DNA from 3 places in the Streptomyces sp. NPDC006197 genome. Region 3 is predicted to be linked to each of the others. Evidence: riboswitches for the same ligand, from Rfam matches in the RefSeq annotation. Region 3 holds a riboswitch; each other region holds the start of a gene.

Evidence for each region. Region 3 has a riboswitch for cobalamin ahead of ABZ318_RS30225 (energy-coupling factor ABC transporter permease). Riboswitches for the same ligand answer to the same signal wherever they lie in the genome.
Region 1: linked by a shared signal. The riboswitch ahead of ABZ318_RS10835 (cobalamin biosynthesis protein) and the one ahead of ABZ318_RS30225 (energy-coupling factor ABC transporter permease) in region 3 are both predicted to bind cobalamin.
Region 2: linked by a shared signal. The riboswitch ahead of ABZ318_RS19190 (prenyltransferase/squalene oxidase repeat-containing protein) and the one ahead of ABZ318_RS30225 (energy-coupling factor ABC transporter permease) in region 3 are both predicted to bind cobalamin.

The regions. Positions count from the first base shown of each region.
Region 1 covers NZ_JBEXSZ010000025.1:5,789-13,260, forward strand. The annotation lists gene ABZ318_RS10825 (putative cobaltochelatase) at 1-852, opposite strand, end outside; gene ABZ318_RS10830 (cobyric acid synthase) at 902-2,410, opposite strand; gene ABZ318_RS10835 (cobalamin biosynthesis protein) at 2,407-3,381, opposite strand; cobalamin riboswitch at 3,416-3,548, opposite strand; gene ABZ318_RS10840 (hypothetical protein) at 3,669-3,890, opposite strand; gene ABZ318_RS10845 (inorganic phosphate transporter) at 3,907-5,175, opposite strand; gene ABZ318_RS10850 (hypothetical protein) at 5,682-6,809, shown strand; gene ABZ318_RS10855 (hypothetical protein) at 6,954-7,472, shown strand, end outside.
Region 2 covers NZ_JBEXSZ010000056.1:11,285-18,756, forward strand. The annotation lists gene ABZ318_RS19170 (ECF transporter S component) at 1-228, opposite strand, end outside; gene ABZ318_RS19175 (ATP-binding cassette domain-containing protein) at 225-1,943, opposite strand; gene ABZ318_RS19180 (energy-coupling factor transporter transmembrane protein EcfT) at 1,940-3,091, opposite strand; gene ABZ318_RS19185 (SCO2322 family protein) at 3,088-3,759, opposite strand; gene ABZ318_RS19190 (prenyltransferase/squalene oxidase repeat-containing protein) at 3,768-5,018, opposite strand; cobalamin riboswitch at 5,092-5,227, opposite strand; gene ABZ318_RS19195 (MBL fold metallo-hydrolase) at 5,314-6,351, opposite strand; gene ABZ318_RS19200 (aldehyde dehydrogenase) at 6,473-7,472, shown strand, end outside.
Region 3 covers NZ_JBEXSZ010000126.1:2,939-10,410, reverse strand. The annotation lists gene ssuE (NADPH-dependent FMN reductase) at 13-570, opposite strand; gene ABZ318_RS30245 (TauD/TfdA family dioxygenase) at 591-1,526, opposite strand; gene dhaK (dihydroxyacetone kinase subunit DhaK) at 2,401-3,393, shown strand; gene dhaL (dihydroxyacetone kinase subunit DhaL) at 3,420-4,040, shown strand; gene ABZ318_RS30230 (PTS fructose transporter subunit IIA) at 4,037-4,483, shown strand; cobalamin riboswitch at 4,562-4,767, shown strand; gene ABZ318_RS30225 (energy-coupling factor ABC transporter permease) at 4,796-5,494, shown strand; gene ABZ318_RS30220 (energy-coupling factor ABC transporter substrate-binding protein) at 5,491-5,979, shown strand; gene cbiQ (cobalt ECF transporter T component CbiQ) at 5,985-6,734, shown strand; gene ABZ318_RS30210 (ATP-binding cassette domain-containing protein) at 6,731-7,472, shown strand, end outside.

The DNA.
Region 1 (7,472 bases), on a different contig from region 3:
CGCGGTGCGGGCCATCACGATGTCGGCGCGCATGCCGTCCACCTCGAACGCCGCGCAGGTCGCGGCGATCTGGAGCAGCACCGCGTCGCCGAGCTCCACCCGGGGCAGCAACTCCCGGGCGGCGACGATCCGTTCGCGCAGGGCCGCCTCCTCGCCGGCCCAGCGGGCGGCGAAGGCGGCCGGGTCGTCCTCGAACGCGAGACGCCGCCGGACGACCTCGACCCGCTGCTCCGGGTCCCGCGACGCGGCGACCTCCACGGTGAGCCCGAACCGGTCGAGCAGCTGCGGCCGCAGCTCGCCCTCCTCGGGGTTCATGGTCCCGACGAGCAGGAAACGCGCGGCGTGCCGCACGGAGACGCCCTCGCGCTCGACGTGCGAGGCGCCCATGGCGGCGGCGTCGAGGAGGTGGTCGATGAGGTGGTCGCTCAGCAGGTTGACCTCGTCGACGTAGAGGATCCCCCGGTGCGCGGCGGCGAGCAGTCCCGGCTCGAAGGCCTTCACGCCCTCGGCGAGCGCCTTCTCGATGTCGAGCGCGCCGACGAGCCGGTCCTCGGAGGCGCCGACGGGCAGCTCCACCATCCGGGCGGGACGGGAGGTGCCGGGCGCGTTGCCGTGCGGACCGTCCGGGCAGCCCGGGTCGGGCGAGGCCGGGTCGCAGCTGAACCGGCAGCCGGCGACCACCGGGACCTCGGGCAGCAGCTCGGCGAGCGCGCGCACGGCGGTCGACTTGGCGGTCCCCTTCTCACCCCGGACGAGCACACCGCCCACGGCCGGGCTGACGGCGTTCAGCAGCAGCGCGAGCCGCAGATCGTCCATGCCGACGACGGCGGTGAACGGATAGCGGGTGCTCATCGGGGGTTCGCTCCTTCGGTGGGTACGGATGCCTGGACCGGGCGGGCGTTCACGGCGCCCCCGGAGGCACGAACGGCAGCCCCTCCGGGGCGCCCTCCTCGATCAGCCGCAGCAGCGCGTCCGTGTCCGCGTGCTCCTCGACCAGGTCGCCGAGCCGGTCGAGCTGTTCCTCCCGCAGCGCGCCGAACGACGTGTCCGGGGCCGGCACGAACCGTCGCCCGGCCGCCGCCGCGACCTCCCGCAGGAACGCCCGCCGGAAGCCGTCGCTCTCCAGCGAGCCGTGCCAGTGGGTGCCCCACACGGAGCCGACCCGGCACCCGTCGAGGAACGGTTCCCCACCCTCCACGGAGGCCACCCCGTGGTGGATCTCGTACCCCTCGACCCGCTCGCCGAGCGCCTCGCCGACCGGCCGGGCGAGGGTCTTCTCGACCCCGAACCGGACCCGTACGGGCAGCAGCCCGAGCCCGTCGACCACGCCGGCCTTCGACTCGACCTCGTCCTCGATGCGCTCGCCGAGGGCCTGGAAGCCGCCGCAGATGCCCAGCACGGGCCGGCCCTCGGCCGCGCGCCGGACGAGGGCGTCGGCGAGCCCCCGCTCGCGCAGCCACGCCAGCGCCTTCACCGTGCCCCGGGTGCCCGGGACGACGACGAGGTCCGCGTCGACGAGCTCCTCGGGCCGGTCCACGAACCGGACGACGACGCCCGGCTCGGCGGCCAGGGCGTCGACGTCCGTGAAGTTGGACATCAGCGGCACGGCGCACACGGCGACCCGCAGCACGTCCTCGCCGAGCGGCGGCGCGACGACCGACTCGCGGACGGTGCCCCGCAGCGAGACCCGCAGGCCGTCCTCCTCGTCGATCCCGAGCCCGTGCGCGTACGGCAGGACGCCGAAGGTCCGGCGGCCGGTGAGCCCGTGCAGCATGTCGAGGCCCGGTTCGAGCAGGCTCACGTCGCCCCGGAACTTGTTCACCAGGTATCCGGCGACGAGTGACTGGTCCTCCGGCGAGAGCAGCGCCGTCGTCCCGAAGAACTGGGCGAAGACCCCGCCCCGGTCGATGTCCCCGACGACGACCACGGGGAGCTTCGCGGCCCGCGCGATGCCCATGTTCACGATGTCCGTGCGCCGCAGGTTGATCTCGGCCGGACTGCCCGCCCCCTCGCAGATCACGGCGTCATACGTGCCCCGCAGTTCCTCCAGGCACGCCAGGACCGGCTCGAAGAGTTCCTTCTGCCGCCCGCCGTGGTAGCCCCGGGCGCTGAGCTCGCCGACCGGCTTGCCCATGAGGACGACCTGACTGGAGCGGTCGCTGCCGGGCTTGAGCAGCACCGGGTTCATGAGCGCGGTCGGCTCCACCCGCGCGGCCTGCGCCTGCATGGCCTGCGCCCGGCCGATCTCGGCGCCCTCCCGGGTGACGAAGGAGTTCAGGGACATGTTCTGTCCCTTGAACGGCGCGACCTTGACGCCCTGCCGGACCAGCCAGCGGCAGATGCCGGCCGTGACGACGCTCTTGCCCGCGTCGGACGTGGTCCCGGCGACGAGCAGCCCCCCACCCCTCATGCGTTCCTCCGCTTCAGCGCGCTCGCGATCATGCGGCCGCCCACGCAGGCGGCCAGGGTCAGTCCGGTGATCCGGCGGGACAGCCGGACCGCGCGGTCGATGTCGGCGACCTCGACGGGCCGCCCCTCCGCGTTGAGGACGGGCCGGTGCTCGACCCGCCCGGCGTACGAGAGGGTCCCCCCGAGCCGCACGCCGAGGGCGCCCGCGAAGGAGGCCTCGACCGGTCCCGCGTTCGGGCTCGGGTGCTTCGCGGCGTCCGCCCGCCAGGCCCGTACGGCTCCGCGCGGGTCTCCGCCGGCGACGGTCGCGAGCGCGGCGGTCAGCCGGGCCCCGGGCCAGCCGGCCAGGTCGTCGAGGCGGGCCGAGGCCCAGCCGTACCGGCGGTACCGGGGCGACTTGTGGCCGACCATCGCGTCGAGGGTGTTGACGGCCCGGAAGCCGACCAGCCCCGGCACGCCCGCGACGGCTCCCCAGAAGAGGGCGCCGACCACGGCGTCGGAGGTGTTCTCGGCGACGGACTCGACGACCGCGCGGGCCATCGCGGGACCGTCGAGGGACTGCGGGTCGCGTCCGCACAGGTGCGGCAGCCGTTCCCGGGCCACCTCCAGGTCCCCGGCGGCGAGGGCACCGCCGATCGCGCGGGCCTCGCGCCCCAGGGTCGTACCGCCGACGACGGCCCAGACGGCCGCCGCGGTGAGCGCGACGGATCCGGCGCGGCTGCCCCGTGCCGTACGGGCGGCGAGGGCGCCGGCCGCGACGGTGGCGCCGGCGCAGACGGCGGTGTGCAGGGCGCCCCAGCCGCGGTGGTCGCGCCACAGGGCCCGCTCGACGCGGCCCGCCGCGCGTCCGAAGGCGGCGACGGGGTGTCCGCGGCGGGGGTCGCCGACGAGCAGATCGACGGCGAGGCCCAGGGCCGCGCCGTACGCGAAGACACCGGTGGCTGGGGAGACGCTGCGGCCGAGGCCGGGCATGGCGCTCTGTCCTCACTCAGGGTCCGCGCCCTGGATCGACGTGACCGGCGGCGAGAGTTCCTGACTCCCGGACCCGTGGGATCCGGTCACAGTGGCGGGACCGCGCCGGATTCGCACCGGACTTCCTCTACTGCCGCCGTAATGGCCTCGGCAGTCCACCACGGGCCGAGAACAGCCGTCAACTCACCCTTGACCTGCACCGCGTCACTGTGCGAAGCACCACAAACACGACGGCCGAGCGGCCCGCATCCGAGGATGCGGGCCGCCCGGCCGAGGTGACGGGAGCGTCAGGCGACGATCAGGTAGATGCCGTACGCCACGGCCGCCAGGCACAGGCCGAAAGCGGCGTAGGCGCCGGTGCGGGCCAGGGTGGCGGAGCCTCCCTGCGCGGCGGCCCGCTCCTGCTTGGAGAGGCCGATGACACCGAGGGTGAAGAGGCCCACGAGGGCGACGGTCGCCCCGAGGCTGACTCCGAAGACGGAGCCGAGGGCTGCCCAGTCGATCTTCATGCTTGGTTCCAGTTCCTTAGACCGCGGCGGGGGCCGGGGGAGCGGCCGGGTCCGTGGGGACCGGCGCGGGGATGGTGGTCTTCAGGTCCTCGTCCGCGACGGCGGCGACGGAGCCGGCCGGCGGCGGGGTGACGGCCGCGATCGCGGTGGTCACGACGCCCGCGGGCTCGGTCTCGGCGTCGGTCTCGACGTCGTTGACGTTGGTGTGGTCGACCACCTGGCGGCGGGAGACGAGCCAGATGCCGAGGCAGGAGGCGATCAGGAAGGCCGCGACGACGTAGACGCCCCAGTCGCCCTGGCGGGCGACGTACTCGGCACCCGCGCCGACCAGGCCGGCGGCCGGCAGGGTCAGGCCCCAGGCGACGAACATGCGGGTGGCGGTCGACCAGCGGACGACACCGCCCTTGCGGCCGAGGCCCGCGCCCATGACGCCACCCGAGACGACGTGGGTGGTGGAGAGCGAGAAGCCGAGGTGGGAGGAGGCCAGGATGGTCGTGGCCGCGCTGGTCTGGGCGGCGAAGCCCTGCTGCGGCTGGAGGTCCGTGAGGCCCTTGCCCATGGTGCGGATGATGCGCCAGCCGCCGAGGTAGGTGCCGAGCGCGATCGCCAGACCGGCGGAGACGATGACCCAGACGGGCGGGTTGGAGCCGGGGGCGAGGGCGCCGCCGGCGACCAGGGCGAGGGTGATGATGCCCATCGTCTTCTGGGCGTCGTTGGTGCCGTGGGCGAGGGAGACGAGACCGGCGGAGGCGATCTGGCCGGCCCGGTAGCCCTTGGCCGTGTCCTTCTCGTCGGTCCTGGCGCCGATCTTGTACGTCAGCTTCGTGGCCAGCATCGAGGCGATGCCCGCGACGATCGGCGCGGCGACGGCCGGGATGAGGACCTTGGTGACGACGACCTCGCCGTTGACACCGCTGACGCCGATCGAGGCGACGGTCGCGCCGATGAGGCCGCCCATCAGGGCGTGGGAGGAGCTGGAGGGCAGTCCGACCAGCCAGGTCACCAGGTTCCAGAGGATCGCGCCGACGAGCGCGGCGAGGATCACTTCGGGCTGGATGCCTTCTTCGTTGACCAGTCCCTTGGAGATCGTCTTGGCGACCTCCACGGACAGGAACGCGCCGACGAGGTTCAGCACGGCGGACATGGCCACCGCCGTCTTGGGCTTGAGTGCACCGGTCGAGATGGTCGTGGCCATCGCGTTGGCGGTGTCGTGGAAACCGTTCGTGAAATCGAACACGAGAGCTGTCACGACCACAATGGCGAGCAGCAGCGTGATGTGTTCCATTTACCCAGGCAATCGTTTGACGTCAGTGGCTCGTCGAACGTAAGCAACCTGGGTGAACGGAAGATGAACTGGGGCGGGCGGCGTGGTGTCCCTATCCGGTGTCAAGAGGTTCCGCTTCCCGCCCCGGAGGGCGCGGCGTCCACGATGCGGTCACCGCGCAACCCGGGTGATCCCGCCCTTCCCGGGGCACGTGCGACCTGCCCCGCTTCCTCCCCCGGCACCCGGTTCCACCCCCTGGACAGGACCATCCGGCCGGGGGACCCCCTGGAGGAGACCCACGTCACTCCCCGGGGCGACCCCTCCGGCCCGCCGCGGTCCACCCCGGGCGGCCCTCCGGTCCCGCCGCGATCCGCTCCAGGTGGACCCCCGGTCCCGCCGCGATCCGCCCCAGGTGACCCCCCGGTCCCGCCGCGATCCGCCCCAGGTGACCCCCCGGTCCCGCCGCGGTCCACCCCGGCCGGGTCCGTCCGGTGGCAGCTCCACCCCGCCCTGCCGAGACTGGGAGCGTGCGCCCGGCTACAGCGACGGCAGCGGCCGTCACCACCCTGATCGGTGTCGGCGCGGCCGCGATCGCGGCCGGCCGGTACGCCAGCGACGTCGCCCTCAAGGCGCCGTCCGGACGACCACTGCCCGGAGATCCCGGACTCACCGTGCACGCCACGGGGCCCGAACGGATCACCCTCACCCGCAGCCTCGCCTCGCTGCGCCCCGGCACGTACGGCATGGACGCCCCCGGCCTGCACGCCGTCCTCGGCCCCGTCCTCGACCGGGTCCCGCACACCGCCGACACCGTCGTCCGCCGCCTGGAACGGGTCGAGCTCGGCGTCCTCGGGCCCGGCGCCCGCGTCCGGCTCACCCCCCAGCTCCACCGCGGCACCCCGACCAGTGCCCTCGGCCTCGTCCACGAGGACGTCGAGATCCCCGGCGAGCTCGGCCCCCTGCCCGCCTGGCTCGTGCCCGGCCACCGCTCCACCTGGGTGATCGCCCTGCACGGCCTCGGCACCACCCGCGAGCACCCGCTGAACCTCGTCCCCTTCTACGACCGCCGCAAGATCCCCGTCCTCGTCCCCGCCTACCGGGGCGACGAAGGGGCGCCCCGCACCCCGGACGGCCTCGCCCACCTCGGCGACTCCGAGTGGCGGGACGTCGACGCCGCCATCCGCTACGCCGTCCGCCGGGGGGCCCGGAAGGTCGTCCTGCACGGCTGGGGGACCGGCGCCACGATGGCCCTGCGCGCCGCCGCCGAATCGGGCGTGCGCGACCGGATCGGCGGCCTCGTCCTCGACTCCCCGGTCCTCGACTGGGAGGCCACCCTCCGCAACCTCGCGGCGGCCCGCCACGTCCCGGGACCCCTGCTCCCGCTCGCCGTCCGCGCCGCCCAGGGCAGGACGGGCGCGCACGGCGACCTCCTCCGGACCGTCTCCGAGCCGGACGCCCTGCGCGCCCCGGCCCTCCTCTTCCACGGCCCCGACGACACCCTCGCCCCCTGGGAACCCTCCGTCGAACTCGCCGCCCGCCTGCCCGGCCTGGTCAGCCTGCGGACCGTGAAGCAGGCCCCGCACGCCGCGATGTGGAACGCCGACCCGGTCCGCTACGAGGAGTCCCTGCGCCGCTTCCTCACCCCGCTGCTCTGACGGCACTTCTGATTCCGATTGGGCTTTCGGGCCGTCAGCGGGAAGACTGCCCCCGTGACGTCTCGAAAGCCCGATGAACCATTGGCGCGCAACTCCAGACTCCGACTCGTCCGCCCGCGGGCGCTGGCCACCGCCCGACGGGCCGTGACGACCCGGCGCACCCGGCCGGCGCCGCGGCCGCCCGAGGGCACTCCGCCCCGCGCGGAGCTCGCCCGCCAGGCCCGGCACGTCCTCGCCGACGCCGTACGGATCGCCCGCTGGGCCGCCGTCGAGCACGGGGCCGAGGCGGCACCCCGCACCGGCCCCGGCGCCGGCCCCGCCCAGGAACGGGCCGCGGCCGCACTGGACCTGACGCCCGGCCAGATCCGGGCCGGCTGGGACCGCGCCCGGCTCGCCGGGCTCGTCGAGCTGCACGGCGACACCGCCCGCCCCGGCTGGCGGCTGCACGCCTGGGACCGCGACGACTCCGCCGTCCTGCGCGGCTGGGTCGCCCTCTTCGACGCCTGGTCGCTCGTGCACCCCGCCCCCGAGGGGGTCGCCCCGAGCGCCGTCGCCGAGGTCGTCGAGGCCGTCCCGCAGGTGCTCTCGCTGCTCCAGCTCTCCCAGGGCCCGGTCCTCGTCCCCGCCCTCCTCGACCTCCTCGGCCAGCGCGTCGAGGAACTC
Region 2 (7,472 bases), on a different contig from region 3:
CTTCGCGTCCATCCCGCAGTCGGCGATCGTCGCCACGACGACCGCGATGAGGAGGGGGAGGAGCAGGGCGAAGAGCCAGGGGGCGTCGGCCGCGTGGTTCGTGACCGCCGCCGCCCCGTCGGCGAAGAGCGGCCAGCCGATCCCGACCAGACCGATGAGGGAGACGAGGAGGAGCGCGGCCACCGAGCGCGGCCCGAGCCGGATCGGACGGACGGTGCGGGTGCTCACAGCGCCGCCTCCACCTGCTCGACCGTGAGCCACGGCTGCGGCGCCAGGATCTTCGCCACCTGCGGAGAGAACGCCGGCGAGGACACCACGACCTCGGCCGTCGGGCCGTCCGCGACGACCTCGCCCTCCGCGATGATCACCACGCGGTGCGCCAGCTCCGCCGCCAGCTCCACGTCGTGCGTGGCCAGCACGATCGCGTGCCCCTCCGCCGCGAGCGTCCGCAGACGGGCCACCAGACGGGCCTTGGCCGCGTAGTCCAGGCCGCGCGTCGGCTCGTCCAGCAGGAGCAGCGGCGGGCGGCCGGTCAGGACCACGGCCAGCGCGAGCGCCAGCCGCTGGCCCTCGGACAGGTCGCGGGGGTGCGTGTCGTCCGCCACCCCCGGCAGCAGCTCCTCCACCAGCGCCCGGCAGGTCCCGGGCGCCGCGCCCGCGTCCGCGTCGGCCGCCGCGCACTCGGCGGCGACGGTGTCCGCGTACAGCAGGTCCCGCGGCTCCTGCGGAACCAGGCCGACCTGGCGGATCAGGTCGCGGGGGTCGGTGGTGTGCGGGGTGCGGCCCGCGACCCGGACGGTGCCGCCCGTCGGCTCGATCATGCCCACGAGCGTGGAGAGCAGGGTGGACTTGCCGGCGCCGTTCCGGCCCATGAGCGCGATGGTCTCGCCGGGGGCGACGGTCAGGTCGATGCGGCGGAGGGCTTCTACGCGGGCGCGGCGGACGGCGAGGCGTTCGGTGAGGACGAGGGGGGTGGTGGGGGCAGGCGCGGGCTGGGGGCGGCGCCGCTTGAAGAGGTTGATTCCCCCACCCCACCCCTTCCCGAAACCGGGGGCTCCGCCCCCGGACCCCCGCGCCTCGAACGTCGGCGGGGCTGAAAATTCAGCCCGTCCGGGGGCTGAAAGCCCCGCAGGGCCCCGCCCTTCCAGCCTCGCCTTCAACGGGGCAGCCCTCCTCCGCGCGTCCCGTACCGTCAGCGGCAGTGGGTCCCAGCCCGCCAGGCGGCCCAGGGCCACCACCGGCGGGTGGACCGGTGAGATCGCCATCATCTCGGCCGGCGGGCCCATGACACCCTCCGGCAGCAGCAGCACCCGGTCCGCGTACTGCACCACCCGCTCCAGGCGGTGCTCCGCGAGGAGGACCGTCGTGCCCAGGTCGTGGACCAGGCGCTGGAGGACCGCGAGGACGTCCTCCGCCGCCGACGGGTCGAGCGCGGAGGTCGGTTCGTCGAGGACGAGGACCTTGGGGTGCGGGGTCAGGACGGAGCCGATCGCGACGCGCTGGCGCTGGCCGCCGGAGAGCGTGGCGATCGGGCGGTCGCGCAGCGTGGCGAGGCCCAGGAGGTCGAGGGTCTCCTCGACGCGGCGCCGCATGACGCCGGGCGCGAGCCCCAGGGACTCCATGCCGTAGGCGAGCTCGTCCTCGACCGTGTCGGTGACGAAGTGCGCGGACGGGTCCTGCCCCACCGTGCCCACCAGGTCGGCGAGCTCGCGCGGCGGATGCGTGCGGGTGTCGCGGCCGTCGACCGTCACCCGCCCGGTCAGGGTGCCGCCCGTGAAGTGGGGGACGAGACCGGAGACCGCGCCGAGGAGGGTCGACTTGCCGACGCCCGAGGGCCCGACGAGGAGCACGAGCTCGCCCTCGGGGACGGTGAGGTCCACGTTCCGCAGGATCGGCTCGGCGTCCTCCTCGTACCTGACCGAGACGTTCTCGAACCGGATCACGTGTTCCTCTCCTTCGGTGGGGGTACGGGCGCCACGAACGCCGGGATCAGGCCCACCAGGACCGACAGCGCCGGCCACAGCGGCAGCTCCGGCGCCGCAAGGGGGACGACCCCCGGGTGCAGCGCCTCCGGGGCGTACGCGTTCGCCCGGATCATCAGGACGGCGACCGCCACCCCGGAGCCCGCGACCAGCCAGGCCCGTGCGCCCCAGCGGTCGGGCCGGTAGCGCGTACGGACGGTCCGGCGGCCGCCGAGCCGGAGCCCGGCCATCGCGGCGAGGAGCCCGGCGCCGAGCAGCGGCAGCCCGTACCCCGCGCCCTCCGCCGCCAGCAGTCCGTACGAGCCGGCGCACACGCCGAGGAGCCCGCCCAGGGTCAGGACGTTCGTGGTGCGCCGCACCGCCGCCGGGACCCGCGCCGTCCGCCCGTACCCGCGCGCGTCCATGGACGCGGCGACCGCGATCGACCGTTCGAGCGCGCCCTCCAGGACCGGCAGGCCGATCTGGAGCACCGCCCGCACCCCGCCCGTGGGCCGGCCCCGCAGCCGGCGGGCGGTCCGCAGCCGGGCCACGTCGGCGACCATGTTCGGCGCGAAGGTCATCGCCACGACGACGGCGACCCCGGCCTCGTAGAGCGCCCCCGGCAGCGACTTCAGCAGCCGCGCCGGGTTGGCGAGGGCGTTCGCGGCCCCCACGCAGATCAGCAGGGTCGCCAGCTTGGCGCCGTCGTACAGCGCGAACACCAGCTGCTCGGCCGTCACCCGGCCCCCGATCCGTATCCCCTGCGCCCAGTCGGGCAGCGGCACCTCGGGCAGCGTGAACAGCACGTGCGTACCGGGGAGGGGCGAGCCGAGCAGCAGCGAGAACACCACCCGCAGGGCCACGACGAACAGGCCGAGCTTCACGAACGCGCCGTACGAGCGGGCCCAGGGCGCGTCCGTGCGCCGGGCCGCGACGACGTACCCGGCGACCCCGACGAGCAGCCCGAGCAGCAGCGGGTTCGTGGTCCGGGAGGCGGCGACGGCCAGGCCGAGCGCCCACAGCCACCACGCGCCCGCGTGCAGGGCGTTGGCCCGGCTCGCCTCGGGGGCCGTGAACACGGAGGCCGTGAACGCCCGGAGGCCACGGGGGACGCCACGAGCCGCACTCATGCGCGTCGGCGGGCCTTCCAGATCGCCGCCCCGCCGAGGGCCAGGACGGCCGCCCCGCCGACGAGCACGCCGAAGGACGGGCCGCCGCCCGAGCCCTCCGCGGCGGTCGAGGCGGTGGGTCCGGCCGAGGCCGGGGTCTTCGAGGCCGGGGTCTTCTCCGTGACCTGCTCGCCGCAGCCGTGCGCCGGGTAGCCCGCGATCCCGCACAGCATGGCCGAGCCGTCGTACCGCAGCGGCTTCGCCACCGCGGCCAGCGCCTCCGCGCCCGTCGCGTCCTCGCGGACCTCCGCGCAGCCGACCTTGATCAGCTTCTTCGGCGGGGCCTCCCCGGGCGGCGCGTCCGCGGGGCCGCCGAAGTCGACGACGACCGCTATCCGCTTGGTGCCGTCCTTCTTCTCCACGCCCCCGCAGATCCCCGGGAAGTCGGGGGCGACGGAGGGCAGGGAGGTGTCGTCCGTGCCGTTGCTGATCGCGAAGCGGAAGCCGAGGGCGTCGCCGTCGGCGGGCCGGGCGGTCGCCGGGCCCTGTGTGGCGTACGTCCACGGCTTCCCGCCGTCGCTCTCCCAGAACGACCAGTAGCGGTAGCCGGCCGCCTGCGCCGGGGCCGCCGCGACCGCGGTCAGGGCGAGGAGCGCTCCGGCCGCGGCGCCCGTGACCCGCGCCGGCATCCGTGCGGTCACTTCTTGCGGCCGCTCACGAGGAAGCCGACGCCGACGCCGACGAGCGTGCCGATGCCGATGATCCACCACACGTCGAAGCCGGACTCGGCCTCGTCGCTGGTGGAGGAGGCGGAGGTGTCCGGCGTCTTGGGCGCCGGGCCGGTGGCGTTGAGCTGCTCGACCAGGTCCGCCGTGCCGAACTCGCGCGGGTCGGTGTCCGTCGCGCGGGCCGCCAGGATCAGCTGCGCGTAGGCGGCCGGGCCGCCCTCCTTCGCCCAGGCGGCGGAGTTCTTCTCCAGCCACGCCAGGGCCGGCCCGGCCTCCTTCACGGCGCCGGACGCGGCGAGCGCGACGACGGCGTCGGCGGTGTTGCCGATGTCGGGCTGCTCGGTGGTGTCGGTGGCGCCCGGCATCGGCGGCAGGGTGAGGTGGCCGGTCTTCGCGAGCGCCTTCGACAGGTAGGAGGCGCCGTTCAGCGCGGCCCGCTCGACGGTCGGCTTCGACAGGTCGGTGCAGGTCGTCGGCTGCTCGGGGGAGGCCTTGGTGGCGACGACGCTCTTGCCGAGCCCGGCGAGGGTGGCCGCCGCGGTGGCGTCGGCGTTGGCGAGGAGCTTGCCGGTCTTGTCCGGCTGGTACGCGAACGCCCCGGCGCCGTCCTTGTCCGAGCAGGGCAGGGCGAAGGTGAGGAGCGCGTCGTACGGGGTGCGGCCCTCGGCGGAGGTGAACGAGACGGGCCGCACGCCGATCGCGGCGAGCGCGCCGACGACGACCGAGGTGGAGTTGGCGTCGCTCGCGCCGCCGACGCCGTAGCCCCAGCCGCCGTCCTTGTTCTGCACGCTCCGCAGCCAGTCGGAGCCGGCCTTGACGGCCTTGTCGATCGTCTCCGGGGCGGCGGCCTGGCGGCGCACGGCGTGGAGCGCCTGGAGGGCGACGGCGGTGGCGTTGGTGTCCCGCATCGTCTTCGCGTCGCAGGGCTTCGACACGTCCGCGCGGTACGAGGCGAACGAGCCGTCGGCGCACTGCTGGCCCAGGAGCCAGTCCACCGCCCGGTCGGCGGGCTGGTAGCCGGTGCCGCGCTGGGCGAGGAAGGCGAGCGACTGACGCCAGACACCGTCGTACGTCGGGTCCTTCGTGCCGTACAGGCCGGACGGGAGCGTGCCCGTGGAGGGTGACGGCGAGGGCGCGGCGGAGGCCGCCCCGGCTGCTCCGGTGCCGAGCACGACTGCGGCGGCGGCGAGCGCGGCGGCGCCGCGGCGGACGGTGTTCATGGGGCCCTCTCCTGGGGCCGGGCACCGGCACGCCTCAGGGGCACCAGGCTCCGGCTCCGTATTCCTCGACGGTGCCGGCGGTCACGTCCCGGGCGGGGCATTCCGACTCGCCACTCTTCAGGGGTGGCTCACGGTTGCGGGTCAGTGCCGGATTCGCACCGGCTTCCCCCCGTACGGGCATGATGACGACCCGCTCACTCTACCGGCCCGTACACCCGCCGCCCCGGGGGGGTGGGACGGTCGCGCTCACGCGTGAACGGGCGGACGGGGGCCATGACGGTCCGGGGCCGGGCCCTCACACCGCGACGTACGTGACGGGGTCCGTGCCCGCCACCGGTTCCGCGCGTCCGAGCTTCACCAGGCGGCGGACATGGGCCTCGGCCTCGCTGACGGCGATGTTGCGGGAGCCGTGGGGGATCTGCTCCCAGGGGCGGTTCCACTCCATGCGCTCGGCGAGCTGCCAGGGCGTGAGCGGGGTCGCGAGGAGGGCGAGGAGGCCGGTGAGGCGCTCCTCGTGGTGGTCGAGGAGTTCACGGACCCGGCCGGCGGCGTCGGCGAAGGCGTACTGGTGGGCGGGGAGGACCTCGGCGACGCCGAGGCGGCCGATCCGTTCCAGGGAGTCGAGGTAGTCGCCGAGGGGATCGGTCCCGGTGAGCTCGTCGGGGTCCTCGTACAGGCCGATGTGCGGGGAGATCCCGGGCAGCAGGTGGTCGCCGGAGAAGAGCCGGCCGTGGCCGGGCAGCCGGGAGGGGTGCTCCTCCTCCAGGTGGAGGCAGACGTGCCCGGGGGTGTGGCCGGGCGTCCAGATCGCGCGCAGCCGCCGTCCGGCCAGGTCGAGGAGCTCGCCGGGGACGATCTCGCGGTCGGGAAGGGCCGAGCGGAGGCCGGGCAGGGTCCGTGTCCGTCCGGAGGCGCGGGCGGCCCGCAGCGGGGCGATGTGCTCCTCGGGGGCGCCGACGGCGGCGAGTTTGCGGGCGAGGTAGTCGAGCCAGGTGCCGGGTTCGGACTCGCGGGTGCGGCGGACGACGGCCGTGTCGGCGGCGTGCATGGCGATCCAGGCCCCGGACTCCTCGCGGACCCGGCCGGAGAGGCCGTGGTGGTCGGGGTGGTGGTGGGTGACGACGATCCCGTGGATCTCCCGTACGGACAGCCCCAGGGCGGTGAGCCCGTCGGTGAGTTCGGTCCAGGAGGCCGGGTCGTCCCAGCCCGTGTCGACGAGGACCGGGCCGCGGCCGGTGTCGAGGACGTGGACCAGGGTGTGGCCCAGCGGATTGTCCGGGATGGGCACCCGCAGGGACCAGACGCCTCCGCCGTGCTCGGTCACCTGGGTCATGAGCGTCCTCGTCTCTGCGGTACCGGTACGACCATTGCCCACCATAACTAGAACTGGTATCAGTTCTGAAGCATCGTCAGAAAACCAGTGGGCAATTCCATCTCCTCGGGAGGCAGCGGTCATGACCGAGCTTGTGGAGCACGGAAAGCTGTTCATCGGCGGGGAGTGGACCGACCCTTCCCCGGGCGGCGGGACGATCGAGGTGATCTCCCCGCACACCGAGCAGGTCATCGGCCGGGTCCCGCACGCCTCCGAGGCCGACGTCGACCGGGCCGTCGCCGCCGCCCGCCGGGCCTTCGACGAAGGGCCCTGGCCCCGGACGACGGTCGAGGAGCGGATCGCCGTCGTCAGCCGCATCAAGGACGCGATCGCCGCGCGGTACGAGGAGATCGGCCGCGCCATCAGCGCGCAGAACGGCTCCCCGTACTCCTGGTCCGTCCTCGCCCAGGCGCTCGGCGCGATGATGGTCTGGGACGCGGCGATCACCGTCGCCCGGGACTTCCCGTACGAGGAGCGGCGCGCCGGCGTCCTCGGGCCGCTGCTCGTGCGGCGCGAGCCGGTCGGCGTCGTCGCGGCCGTCGTCCCGTGGAACGTGCCGCAGTTCACCGCCGCCGCCAAGCTGGGCCCCGCGCTGCTCGCCGGCTGCACGGCGGTCCTCAAGCCCTCGCCGGAGTCGCCCCTCGACTCGTACGTCCTCGGCGAGATCGCGGCCGAGGCCGGCCTCCCGGAAGGGGTCCTGTCGATCCTGCCCGCCGACCGCGAGGTCAGCGAGTACCTCGTCGGCCACCCCGGCGTCGACAAGGTCTCCTTCACCGGCTCGGTCGCCGCCGGCAAGCGGGTCATGGAGGTCGCCTCCCGCAACCTCACCCGCGTCACCCTCGAACTGGGCGGCAAGTCAGCCGCCGTGATCCTGCCGGACGCCGACCTGGAGACCGCCGTCGCCGGGATCGTCCCCGCCGCCTGGATGAACAACGGGCAGGCGTGCGTGGCCCAGACCCGCATCCTCGCCCCCCGCTCGCGGTACGAGGAGATCGCCGAGGCCTTCGCCGCCGCGGCCGGCGCGCTCGTCGTCGGCGACCCGCTCGACCCGGCCACCCAGGTCGGCCCGCTCGTCGCCCGGC
Region 3 (7,472 bases):
GGGGTTACGGGGTTACGGGGTGGCGGTGAGCTCGGCGGCGGGGGCGGAGCGCAGGGCGTCGGCGAACTCGTCGACGGCCTGGTAGAGGTCCAGCTCCGCCTCGGGCCGCAGCCGGTCGGGGCCGCTGCCGCGCTCGACGGAGGAGTCGAGGACGAACCGGCCCGCCGTGACGTGCCGGGCGCCGAGCGCGGCGAGCACGGGGCGCAGGGCGTAGTCGATGGTCAGGACGTGGGCGAGGCTGCCGCCGGTGGCCAGGGGCAGGATCGTCTTCCCGGCCAGCCCGTCCTGCGGGAGCAGGTCGAGGAAGGCCTTGAGCAGGCCGGTGTACGAAGCCTTGTAGACCGGGGTCGCGATGACCAGGCCGTCGGCCTCGGCGACGGCTTCGAGCGCCCGGCGGATGGCCGGCTCACCGCGGCGGGCGGAGAGCAGGTCGGCGGCGGGCAGGTCGCGTACGGAAAGGTGCGCGGTCTCGAAACCGGAGTGCGCCAAGCGGCGCACCACGTGGTCGGAGACGACGGCGGTACGGGAGTGGGCGGAGGGGCTGCCGATGATGGCGAACAGGCTGGGCACGGGGGCTCCTTGCGGGACGGTCAGACGGCGGTCGAAGCTCCGGAGGCGATGCCGAAGGCAGGGTCCGGAACGGTCTCGGGGCTGATCAGGCGGGACGGCGTCCCGTCGGGCCCGACCGGAACGTCCCCGTCGACCGTCACGCGGCGCAGGGTGCGCTCGTGCTCGTCGGAGTCGTCCACGCCGTAGTGCTGGGTGGCGCGGTTGTCCCAGATCGCGACGTCACCGGCCCGCCACTGCCAGCGCACGGTGTTCTCGGGGCTCTCGATGTGCGCCTGGAAGAGGTTCAGCAGGGCGCGCGAGTCGCGGCCGGTGAGCCCGTCGATGCGCTGGACGAAGTTGCCGAGCAGCAGAGCGCGTTCGCCGGTCTCGGGGTGTACGCGGACCACCGGGTGTTCGGTGAGGAACGAGGTGGAGGTGAACACCTCGCGGTACTGCGCCAGCGCCTCGGGCAGTGCGTCGGGCTTGAGGGCGGCGTAGTCGTACTCGTTCGAGTGAAGCGCGCGCAGGCTGTCGGCGAGGGCCCGCAGGGGCTCGGGAAGGCCGGCGTAGGCGGTGGCCGTGTTGGCCCAGAGGGTGTTGCCGCCGTACGGGGGGACGGTGACGGCGCGAAGGATGGAGAAGGCGGGGTAAGCGGGGACGAAGGTGACGTCGGTGTGCCACTGGTTGGCGCGTGCACCGTGGTGGGAGTCGATGCCGAGGGAGTAACGCCCGTCCGCGGAGGGGACGGTGGGGTGCGCGACGGGCGTGCCGAGCAGCTGGGCGAAGGCCTCGTGCGCGGCCTCGTCGAGGTGGTCCTGGTCGCGGAAGAAGACGACCTTGTGGGCGAGCAGCGCGGCCCGGACCTCGGCGACGACCTCCGTGGGGAGGTCGCCGCCGAGGCGGACGCCGCCGATCTCGGCGCCGATGCGGCCGCCGATCTTGGTGACCGTGGGCAGGGTGGTGGTAACGGTGGCCATGGAAGCTCCCTGGGGAGGGCGAAGGGGGACGGGGCTACGGGTGAGCGACCCGCCGCGGTGCGCGGGCAGACGGGTGGCGAAGGAAACGGGGTGCGGAGGTTGTCCCGTGCGGCGGATACGGTCGCGCTGCCTCGGGCACGGCGCGGCCTGTCAGGCGCGACCTGTCAGGCGCGACCTGGCAGTCGGGACGAGTCGGGACGAGCGCCCGGATCAGGCCGCGCTCAGGCCTGACAGCGGCCCGGACACGCGCCCGGCGCGTTACAGGGGCCGGGGGTGTGGAGCCGCGGGACGAGAAGTTCGTTCGCGGACATGTCCCGGAGCGTGTCAGTGCCCCCACCCCCGGTCAACCCCTGCCCCCTCCCGGCCCCCGAACCTGGGCAGTCCCGCACACACCCCCGACGACCTGGCCTTTCGCTGTTCTTCGCGTCCCCCTCACCTCGCCTGTGGCGGCCGAAAAGCGTGGCTGGATTTCACGGTCCCGCAACGCCGCCGCCACGCGCCACGACGGGGCTCAGACCGCGATCTTCGAGGCGAAGGAGCGCGGCCTCGCCCCCTGGACAAGAAGTGGCTGCCGCTGACCCTCGCGCTCGGCGTCGCCGGGGCGGCCGTCCACGAGCCGCACATCTGTCAGATCTGCGTGACCTTCGCAGCCGCAAGGTCGATACTGCCCCCAGGGGCCGGTCAGACCTGCCCCCATCGATGAGGATCCGTGCCTGACCGCCCGTCACCAAAGTCAGCGTCTACTCGGCATCAGTACCGACAGAACCCGCCACCGGCCACTACGAACCGCCAAGGTCAACATTCACGCGCACTGCCTGTGACCTGCGAGAACACAGGTCACAGGCCTATTTGCTAGCCTCTCGAGGAGACCCCTTTGAAGATGCTGATCAACGTTCCGGAGACCGTCGTCGCCGACGCGCTGCGGGGGATGGCCGCGGCGCATCCCGAGCTGACCGTGGACGTGGAGCGGCGCGTGGTGGTGCGGCGCGACGCGCCCGTGGCGGGGCAGGTGGCGCTGGTGTCCGGCGGCGGGTCCGGGCACGAGCCGCTGCACGGGGGATTCGTGGGCCCCGGGATGCTGGCGGCTGCGGTCGCCGGCGAGATTTTCACGTCGCCCGTGCCCGATCAGGTGGTGCGGGCCGCCGCCGCGGTCGACAGCGGCGCCGGAGTGCTGTTCGTCGTCAAGAACTACACCGGTGACGTGCTGAACTTCGAGATGGCCGCGGAGCTCGCCGAGGACGAGGGCATCCAGGTCGCCAAGGTCCTCGTCGACGACGACGTGGCGGTGACGGACAGCCTGTACACGGCGGGTCGGCGCGGCACCGGCGGCACGCTGTTCGTGGAGAAGATCGCGGGTGCGGCCGCCGAGGAGGGCGCCCCGCTGGAGCGGGTGGAGTCGATCGCCCGCCGGGTGAACGAGCGGTGCCGGTCCTTCGGGGTGGCCCTGAGCGCCTGCACGACCCCCGCCAAGGGCAGCCCGACCTTCGACCTCCCGGAAGGGGAGCTGGAGTTGGGGATCGGCATCCACGGCGAGCCCGGCCGGGAGCGACGGGCCATGATGACCTCGCGGGAGATCGCCGACTTCGCCGTCGACGCCGTCGTGGAGGACCTGCGCCCGTCCGCGCCCGTCATCGCCCTGGTGAACGGGATGGGCGGGACACCGCTCCTGGAGCTGTACGGGTTCAATGCCGAGGTGCAGCGGGTGCTCGGCGAGCGGAAGGTGCCGGTGGCCCGGACGCTGGTCGGGAACTACGTGACCTCGCTCGACATGGCGGGATGCTCGGTGACCCTGTGCGAGGTCGACGAGGAGCTGCTGCGCCTGTGGGACGCGCCGGTGCGGACGCCCGCGCTGCGCTGGGGCCGGTGACAGCGGGGATGGGAAGGGGGAGCGAGATGGCGGAGACCTTCGGCGCCGGGTTCCTGGTGCGCTGGCTGGCCGCGGTGGCCGAGGACGTCGACCGGGAGGCGGACCGTCTCACCGAGCTGGATTCGGCCATCGGCGACGCCGATCACGGAGCCAATCTCAAGCGGGGGTTCGCCGCCGTGACGGAGACCCTGGCGAAGGAGCCGCCCGCGAACCCGGGCGCGGTGCTCACCACCGCCGGACGGCAGCTCATCTCCACCGTCGGCGGTGCTTCGGGACCGCTGTACGGGACGCTGCTGCGGCGCGCCGGGAAGACCCTGGGCGAGGACGGGGAGGTCACCCGGGAGCGGTTGGCGGAGGCGCTCGGCGTCGGTGTGGCCGCCGTGTCGCAGCTGGGCGGTGCCCAGGTGGGCGACAAGACGATGCTGGACGCGCTCGTGCCGGGCGTGGAAGGACTGCGGAGCTCGTACGAGGCGGCCCGCGCCGCCGCCGAGGAGGGCGCCCTCGCGACCGTGCCCCTCCAGGCGCGCAAGGGCAGGGCCAGTTATCTCGGGGAGCGGTCGGTCGGGCACCAGGATCCGGGGGCGACGTCGTCGGCGCTGCTCTTCGCGGCCCTCGCCGACACCGCCCGCGCGGAGGGCGCGCGATGAGCCCGGAGGGCTCGGCCTCGGAGGGCCCGGTTCCGGAGGGCTCGGCGGTCGTGGGCATCGTGCTCGTCTCGCACAGCGCGGCGGTCGCGACGGCGGTCGTCGAACTGGCCCGTGGCCTCGCGGGCGGCGGTGACCTCGCCCCGGTCCTGCCCGCGGGCGGGACGCCGGACGGTGGCCTCGGAACGAGTTCCGAGCTGATCCGCGGGGCCGCCAAGGCCGTCGACCGAGGGGCCGGGGTCGCGCTCCTCGTCGACCTGGGCAGCGCGGTCCTCACCGTGAAGGCGCTGCTCGCCGAGGGCGACGAACTGCCCGAGGGCTCCCGCCTGGTGGACGCGCCGTTCGTCGAGGGCGCGGTGGCCGCGCTGGTGACGGCGAGCGCCGGCGGGGATCTCGACGCGGTGGCGGCGGCGGCCTCGGAGGCGTACGCCTACCGCAAGGAGTGACCACGGGGACCGGGTGCGTGCAGTGACCGGAGGGGCGCGCCGCGTGGTGGCCGTGTTGTGATCCAGCAGGTCAACCCACTAATGTCGCAGGGCCTTGGTGTACGGGAAACCGGTGCGGTACCGGTGCGGCCCTCGCCACTGTGATCGGGAGGTCCGGCTCCACCCCCGGGGGAACACCTCGGGGAAGCCACTGGACCGTCGCGGGAGACCGCGACGGTGTGGGAAGGCGGAGTCGGGCCGTATGACCGTCAGCCAGGAGACCGGCCAGGGTGCGTTGTCCATCCACGAGGTGCTGGAGAGGGTCTCCCGATCATGCATATAGCCGAGGGGTACCTACCCCCTGCGCACGCCGCCGCCTGGGGCGTCGCGGCCGCTCCGTTCGTCGTCCACGGGGTGCGCGCGCTGACCCGCGAGGTGCGGTCGAACCCCGAATCCACTCTGTTGCTCGGTGCCTCCGGCGCCTTCACCTTCGTCCTGTCGGCGCTCAAGCTGCCTTCGGTCACCGGTAGTTGTTCGCATCCGACCGGTACGGGGCTCGGCGCGATCCTGTTCCGGCCGCCGATCATGGCGGTCCTCGGGACGATCACCCTGCTCTTCCAGGCCCTGCTGCTCGCGCACGGCGGACTGACCACGCTCGGCGCGAACGCCTTCTCCATGGCGATCGTCGGACCCTGGGCGGGATACGGGACGTACCGGCTGCTCCGGCGGTTCGGCGCGCCCCTGATGGTGGCCGTCTTCTTCGGCGCGTTCGTCGCCGACCTCTCCACGTACTGCGTCACCAGCGTGCAGCTGGCCCTGGCGTTCCCCGACCCCGGCAGCGGTGTGCCCGGCGCGCTGGCCAAGTTCGGCGGGATCTTCGCCGTGACCCAGATTCCGCTGGCGGTGAGCGAGGGCCTGCTCACGGTGCTCGTGATGCGGCTGCTCACCCAGTCCAGCAAGGGCGAGCTGACGCGCCTCGGCGTCCTCGGCCGGCCGCGGGCGGAGCAGCCCGAGGAGGTGGTCGCGCGATGAGCCGGAACGCGAAGGTCAACACGCTGCTGCTGCTCCTCGTCGCCGCGCTCGCGGTCCTGCCGCTCGCGCTGGGCCTCGGCGACCACAAGGAGCAGCCGTTCAGCGGGTCCGACAGCGAGGCGGAGACCGCGATCACGGAGCTCCAGCCGGACTACAAGCCGTGGTTCAGCCCGCTGTACGAGCCGCCGTCCGGCGAGATCGAGTCGGCGCTCTTCGCCCTCCAGGCGGCGCTCGGCGCCGGTGTCCTGGCGTACTACTTCGGCCTGCGGCGCGGCCGCCGCCAGGGCGCGGCGAAGGCCGCGGAGGCGGCGGGGGCGAAGGGTGCGGCGGCGGAGGACGATCCCGTCGGGGGCGGCGATTCCGATACGGCGAGGGGTGGGCCCGAGTCCGGTGCCGCGAGCGGCGGGTCCCGGTTCGTCGTCGGTGGTGCGGGGGTCCCCGGGGCCGACGACGGTTCCGTTCCGTTCGACGGTACGGGCGCGTAGCGCCGATGCTGCCGATCGACGCGGCGGCGCACAGCAGTCGCTGGCGCCGCCGCCATCCCGTGGAGAAGGCCGCCCTCGGCTTCGGTCTGACGTTGTGCGCCGTCTCCCTGCCGCCGTGGCCGGGAGCGCTGCTCGTGGCGGCGGCCACGCTCGCGGTGCTGCTCGGTCCGGCCGGTGTGCCGGGTCGTCAGCTGTGGCGGGCGTTCCGCATCCCGCTCGGTTTCTGTGTCACGGGGGCCGTTCCGCTGCTCTTCGAGGTGGGCGGTGCGCGCGGGCTCGTGGCCCTCGCGCCCGGCGGTCCCGTGCACGCGGGCGAGCTGCTCCTTCGGACCGCCTCGGCCTCGCTGGGGGTGCTGCTCTTCGCCTTCACGACGCCGGTGTCCGACGTGCTGCCCCGGCTCGTCCGGGCGGGCGTCCCGGCGCCCGTGGTGGACGTGGCGCTCGTGATGTACCGGATCATCTTCCTGCTGCTCGACTCGCTGGCGAAGATCCGGCAGGCCCAGGCGGCCCGGCTCGGGCACACCAGCCGGGCCGCGACCTGGCGTTCGCTCGCCGGTCTCGGCGCGACGACGTTCGTACGGGCCTTCGACCGGGCGCAGCGCCTGCAGTCGGGGCTCGCCGGACGCGGTTACGACGGGACGCTGCGGGTCCTGGTGCCGGCCTGCGCGGTCTCCCGGCGGTTCCTCACGGCGACGGGCGTCCTCCTCGCGGGGCTCGTCGCCCTCACCCTCGTACTGGAAAGGTTCCTTCCGTGACGTCTCCGACGCCGACGAAGCCCGTCGTGGAGCTGGTGAAGGCGGGTTTCGCCTATGAGGACGGGCCCGCGGTCCTGTCGGGCGTGGACTTCTCTGTGGCGGAGGGGCGCGCGATCGCGCTCCTCGGCCGCAACGGCAGCGGCAAGACGACTCTGCTGCGGCTCCTCAGCGGGGGCCTGCGGTGCGGGAGCGGGTCGCTGCTCCTGGACGGAGCCGAGGTGGCGTACGACCGGAAGGGGCTGACCCGGCTGCGGACCACCGTGCAGCTGGTCGTGCAGGATCCGGACGACCAGCTGTTCGCGGCCTCGGTCGGCCAGGACGTGTCGTTCGGTCCGACGAACCTGGGGCTGCCGGAGGAGGAGGTGCGGCTCCGGGTGCGGGAGGCCCTGGAGGCGCTGGACATCACGGCCCTGGAGGACCGGCCGACGCATCTGCTGTCGTACGGGCAGCGGAAGCGGGCCGCGATCGCGGGCGCCGTGGCGATGCGGCCCCGGGTGCTGATCATGGACGAGCCGACGGCCGGGCTCGACCCGCACGGGCAGGAGCGGCTGCTCGACGCCCTCGCCCGGCTGCGGGAGGCGGGGACGACGGTGGTGATGGCGACGCACGACGTGGATCTGGCGCTGCGCTGGGCCGACGAGGCGGCGGTGCTCTCCCCCGCCGGTCTGCGCACCGGTCCGGTCGCCGAGCTCCTCGCGGACGACGACCTGCTGGCCGCGGCCCGGCTGCGCCGGCCCT